DNA from 2 places in the Citrobacter sp. LJND-P06 genome. Region 2 is predicted to be linked to the other one. Evidence: predicted binding sites of a transcription regulator. Region 2 holds the regulator's gene; the other holds the start of a gene.

Region 1 (3,126 bases), 2.1 Mb from region 2:
GTTATTATTGAGCTTTTTATTCAGGACAAATGAAAACAAACCGCTGCTGCCGGTAAAATCGCGCTTCCAGAATTCATGGCCTTTGCTGCCAGGGAGCGCAGGGTGATTGACGCGCGCCACTTGGGGGTGGTTTGCCAGCCATTCAGCCACTTTCAGGCTGCTTTCATGATGCTGACGCAGGCGCACGCCCAGGGTACGTAAACCGCGGCTGGTCATGTACGCCGTGTCGGCATCCAGCATTTGCCCCATCAGATAGGCATTCTCACGCAGTTGTTCCCAGCAGCGGGCGTTGGAAACGGCCGTGCCGACCATCGCGTCAGAGTGACCAATCAGATATTTTGTCCCTGCCTGAATAGAGATATCGATTCCAAAATCCAGCGCTTTAAACAGCACCCCGGCGGCCCAGGTGTTATCCATCATGATAATCGCATCCGGCGCAACGCGTCTGACGGCTTCAACAATCGCTGGGATGTCATGGACTTCCATTGTGATGGAGCCCGGCGATTCCAGGAAAACGATTCGGGTGTTGGGCTGAATGTGTTTTATGATATCGGCGCCGACCATGGGGTCGAACCAGCCGGTGCTCACACCGAGTTTGGCGAGAATTTTGGTGCAGAAATCCTGGCTTGGCTCATAGGCTGTGTTGGTCATCAGCACATGATCGCCCTGTTCGACGAAAGCCAAAATGGTGTTGGCGACGGCCGCCGCGCCGCAGGGGAACAGGGCGCATCCGACGCCGCCCTCCAGTTCGCACATTGCTTCCTGGAGAGAGAAATGGGTCAACGTTCCGCGACGGCCATAGAAAAGCTCGCCGTTGGCGCGGTTGTGAGTGGCGTGTTTTTTCGCTTCGACTGTCTCGAATACCAGTGAAGACGCGCGCTGAATCACGCTGTTTACCGATCCCAGGGTGTACTTTTTACTGCGCCCTGCATTCACAAATTGGGTATCAAGGTGTTTTTTTGCCATGTCGCACGACCTGTTTTTTTATACGTCTGGATGTCTAAACTAACATGAATGCGGCACCGCGCATCCAGAGGAATGGCGATAAAGCAGAAAATTTTATCAAAATAACCTCTCGTGACTTTTTTACTGCGTAAGCGCAAGGAAAAGAAACCAAAGGTGCGGCAATATGTAAATAGTAATGAGAACGACTATCAATTCGACGTCGTTTTGATATTATTACGCTCAGATTTTGTGATTTGCGTCCTGGAGATACAGAGTGGGTAATAATTTGATGCAGACGGATCTTTCCGTCTGGGGTATGTATCAGCACGCCGACATTGTGGTTAAGTGCGTGATGATTGGTCTGATTCTGGCGTCAGTGGTCACCTGGGCTATCTTCTTCAGCAAAAGCGTTGAACATTTCACGCAGAAGCGCCGACTCAAGCGTGAGCAGGAGCAACTGGCTGAAGCCCGTTCTTTGGATCAGGCAAGCGATATCGCTTCTGAATTTGACGCAAAAAGTTATAGCGCGATGTTGATTAACGAAGCGCAAAACGAACTTGAACTGTCAGAAGGCAGTGAAGACAACGAAGGTATTAAAGAGCGTACTGGGTTCCGTCTGGAACGCCGCGTCGCAGCCGTGGGTCGTCATATGGGACGGGGCAACGGCTATCTGGCGACTATCGGTGCGATCTCTCCTTTTGTGGGTCTGTTCGGTACGGTATGGGGCATCATGAACAGCTTCATCGGTATCGCACAAACGCAAACCACTAACCTTGCTGTCGTGGCTCCGGGTATCGCAGAAGCACTTTTGGCGACGGCGATTGGTCTGGTGGCGGCTATTCCTGCGGTGGTTATCTACAACGTCTTTGCACGCCAGATTGGCGGCTATAAAGCGATGCTGGGCGACGTGGCGGCACAGGTGCTGTTGCTGCAAAGCCGTGATCTGGATTTGAACGCGAGTGTCTCCGCTCAGCCGGTACGTACCGCGCAGAAATTACGTGTAGGATAATGCTTCATGGCAATGCGTCTTAACGAAAACCTGGACGATAACGGTGAAATGCATGAAATCAACGTGACGCCGTTTATCGACGTTATGCTGGTTCTGCTGATCATCTTTATGGTGGCTGCGCCCCTGGCGACGGTGGATGTGAAGGTGAATTTGCCTGCCTCCTCCAGTGTGCCGCAACCTCGTCCGGAAAAACCGATTTACCTGTCTGTGAAGGCCGATAACTCCATGTTCATCGGCAACGATCAGGTCACGGATGAAACCATGATCAACGCGCTCAATACGTTGACCGAAGGAAAGAAAGACACCACGATCTTCTTCCGCGCCGATAAAACGGTTGATTACGAAACCATGATGAAGGTAATGGACTCGCTGCATCAGGCGGGTTACCTGAAAATTGGTTTGGTTGGCGAAGAGGTCGCAAAAGCGAAGTAATCGTTTTGCCGGACGGTGCCTGGGCCTGTCCGGCCTGCTTTCTGCGGGTTGTTGGTCGGGCAGGCATCGTCGCCTGGCACAACCCTACTCAGCGTTGTCCTTGAAAACTCCCCCCACACACTTTCGCTAAGGGATTTGAGATCTCCATCTCACGACCTTTTGCCTGCGCCATAACTTATCACATCAACCGCTCGTCCTTTATTCCGCACAATTACACAATCTTTTCTTTATTATTCGCCGCACCATTCGGCAGATTTTTAACGTTGCTGTTTATTTGGCATAAAAAAATCAAACACAGATAAAAACACTAATTCATAATAAATAAAAATATAACTGATATATGTATTATTAATTTGCATATATTATTTTATTTTTATTAAGCTCAATATATATATTTTAAATATAACAAGGTAATACCATGAGTGGCTATACATTATTCCCAAAAATAAGAGAAAGCATTGAGTGGGTTTCCGGGCACAGTGAAGCGGTTATCCAGTTTGGCTGGAGCATCATTGCCGCCATTATCTTATTGTTTATAGGCAAACTTTTTTCTCGCCTTCTCGCTCGTGGGCTGGAGAACCTGCTATTAAAACGTAAAGTCGATATCACCATCGTGCAGTTTTTTACCGCCCTGGTTCGCTACATTACGCTCGCGTTTTTCATTGTCGCCGCATTGGGTCGCGTCGGCATTGAAACCTCTTCCATCATTGCGGTAATTGGCGCAGCAGGTCTGGCAATTG
Region 2 (3,126 bases):
CACGTGCCGGTTATATTCAGCCAACCGGACAGACGCTGTTAGCGCCGCACTGGAGCTTTATGCCGGGCACCTATCAAGGGGCAGAAGCCGGAGCCAACTTTGACTATGGCGATGCGGGCGCGTTGAGCTTCTCCTACATGTGGGCCAACGAATATAAAGCGCCGTGGCACATTGAAGTCGATAAATTCTATCAGGCGGATAAAAAGACCAAAGTCGATTATCTCCACTCCGTTGGCGCAAAATACGATTTCAAAAATGACCTTATTCTTGAGGCTGCCTTTGGCCAGTCTGAGGGCTATGTCGATCAGTACTTTGCCAAAGCCAGTTACAAATTCGATCTGGGCGGGAATCCATTTACCACCAGTTACCAGTTCTACGGCGCACGCGATAAAGTTGATGACCGCAGTGTGAACGACATCTATGACGGCACCGCATGGTTGCAGGCACTGACTTTCGGTTACAAAGTGGCGGAAGTGGTCGATCTGCGTCTGGAAGGAACCTGGGTTAAAGCGGACGGGCAGCAGGGTTACTTCTTACAGCGTATGACGCCGACCTACGCTTCCTCTAACGGTCGTCTGGATGTCTGGTGGGATAACCGTTCCGACTTTAACGCCAACGGCGAAAAAGCGGTCTTCTTCGGCGCGATGTATGACCTGAAGAACTGGAATCTGCCAGGCATGGCACTGGGTGCGTCGTACGTCTACGCCTGGGATGCAAAACCGGCTACCTGGCAGAGCAACCCGGATGCGTTCTACGACAAAAACCAAACCATCGAAGAATCTTCCTACAGTCTTGATGCGGTTTATACCATGCAGGAAGGACGTGCCAAAGGCACCATGTTTAAACTGCACTTCACCGAGTATGACAACCACTCCAATATCCCAAGCTGGAGCGGCGGTTATGGCAACATCTTCCAGGATGAGCGTGACGTGAAGTTCATGGTTATCGCCCCATTCACTATTTTCTGATGCCAGTCGCGGCAGGGTATATCTCTGCCGCGTCGTTGAGGACTGTTGTATGAAAAAAATGTTACTCATCGCCATTATGACGTCAGGGCTGGTGGCCTGCGCGCAATCTCCTGCACCCAAGGAAGACAGCCGCCTTAAAGAGGCATACAGCGCATGTATTAACACCGCGCAAGGTTCACCGGAAAAAATCGAAGCCTGCCAAAGCGTATTAAATGTGCTGAAAAAAGAAGACCAGCATAAGCAGTTTGCTAACGAAGAGAGCGTGCGGGTACTGGATTACCAGCAATGCATTCAGGCAACACGTACAGGCAATGGTCAGGCGGTACAAGCCGATTGCGATAAAATCTGGAAAGAAATTCGCAGTAAGAACACAGTACAGTAAATGGACTTAGCGGAAGCGAAAAGACCTGCTTTGATAGCAGGTCTTTTTTATGGGCATAAAAAAGCCAACCGGGTGGTTGGCTCTTTAGGCGGGAGCATTACTTTGCGTCGTGCGCATGCTCGTCTTCGCGGCAATCGCCTTCAGCGCAGTGACCGTAAAGATAGAGGCTATGGTTAGTTAAACGAATACCGTGTTTAGTCGCAATCTCACGCTGACGCGCTTCGATAGAATCATCGCTGAACTCGATCACTTTGCCACAATCGAGGCAAATAAGATGATCATGATGATGCTGTTGGGTCAGCTCAAAAACGGATTTGCCGCCTTCAAAATTGTGGCGAGTCACGATACCGGCGTCATCGAACTGGTTCAGCACGCGATACACGGTCGCCAGACCAATTTCTTCACCCATGTCGATCAGACGCTTATACAAATCTTCCGCACTGACGTGATGGTTTTCCGGTTCCTGAAGAACTTCCAGAATTTTTAAACGAGGAAGCGTTACTTTCAGGCCAGCCTTCTTTAATGCGGTATTGTTGTCAGTCATGCGGAATCTGTCCTGTTGCTAAACGATTCACTTCATTAAAGAAGTGACAGAAATTGCACTTGAGAGAATGCGTATCATTATAGAACTGCCATGTCTAAATGAAAACTGCAAGCCTCGGGCAAATAATATTAATCAAAACGTGGTACTGCCGACAATCACACTGTGCAATACCAGAATAACACCCGAACATTGTACAGGGATGGGCAGGAAAGTTACAAATTTGTAGCAATTATTTTGATTGGTTTTATCTATTGATGCGGCGCAGATGATTTCTGCGCCGCACGAAATCAGGCGTTGATGATTTCGTCGAGATGCAGTTCGGCGGAAATCTGTTTAACCCATTTTTCAACGCGCTCAGCGGTCAATTCCGGCTGACGGTCTTCGTCGATAGCCAGACCGACAAAATGATCGTCATCAGCAAGACCTTTGGAGGCTTCGAAGTGATAGCCTGCTGTCGGCCAGTGGCCTACGATGGTTGCGCCGCGTGGTTCGATAATGTCGCGGATGGTGCCCAGCGCATCGCAGAAGTACTCTGCGTAGTCTTCCTGATCGCCACAACCAAACAGAGCCACCAGTTTACCATTGAAATCAATGTCTTCGAGGGTAGGGAAGAAGTCATCCCAGTCGCACTGTGCTTCACCGTAGTACCAGGTCGGAATACCTAACAGCAGAATGTCATACCCTTCCAGGTCTTCTTTACTGCTTTTCGCAATGTCATGAACATCGGCAACGTCTTTACCAAGCTGTTTTTGAATCATTTTTGCGATATTTTCGGTATTACCGGTGTCGCTGCCGAAAAAGATGCCAGTGATTGCCATGAGTAAAATAACCTCTTGAAACTTATTGAAATGGTGGTGGCGTATTGCCCACGGATAAGGGCAATGATAGCAGATCAGTCAGGCATGCGGAAACAGCAAACACGCAGGACTGCACTCTGTGCTACACGATTTATGATTTAGAGCAGAAATTCAGACAGACCCCTGGCCACGCAGCGAGATAAGCTGGTTTGTCAGCATCTCTTCAATGAGCTCACTGCGGCTCATATTGCGTGCTTCCGCCAGTTCATTCAGCGCATCCACGGCATCAGCATTAAGCTTCAGTTCGACACGCTTAAGCCCACGAACCTTGTCGCGTTTAAGCTGATTACGCTTATTAATGCGTAGCTGTTCATCACGCGAAAGCGGATTGGTTTTGGGTCGTCCCGGGCGACGCTCGTGCGCGAACAGATCTAA

The links. Region 2 encodes Fur, which represses iron uptake genes when iron is present. Its sites were predicted from a motif close to ATAATAATGAGAACNACTATCAA; they were not measured.
Region 1: a site for Fur is predicted at 1,136-1,158, ahead of exbB (tol-pal system-associated acyl-CoA thioesterase). Genes of this name have one in related genera too.

The regions. Positions count from the first base shown of each region.
Region 1 covers NZ_CP187317.1:670,580-673,705, forward strand. The annotation lists gene metC (cystathionine beta-lyase) at 1-966, opposite strand, end outside; gene exbB (tol-pal system-associated acyl-CoA thioesterase) at 1,220-1,954, shown strand; gene exbD (TonB system transport protein ExbD) at 1,961-2,386, shown strand; gene mscS (small-conductance mechanosensitive channel MscS) at 2,805-3,126, shown strand, end outside.
Region 2 covers NZ_CP187317.1:3,211,924-3,215,049, reverse strand. The annotation lists gene chiP (chitoporin ChiP) at 1-968, shown strand, start outside; gene ACO7SM_RS15365 (ChiQ/YbfN family lipoprotein) at 1,018-1,350, shown strand; gene fur (ferric iron uptake transcriptional regulator) at 1,448-1,894, opposite strand; partial or broken gene ACO7SM_RS15355 (fur leader peptide) at 1,887-1,972, opposite strand; gene fldA (flavodoxin FldA) at 2,182-2,712, opposite strand; gene ybfE (LexA regulated protein) at 2,863-3,126, opposite strand, start outside.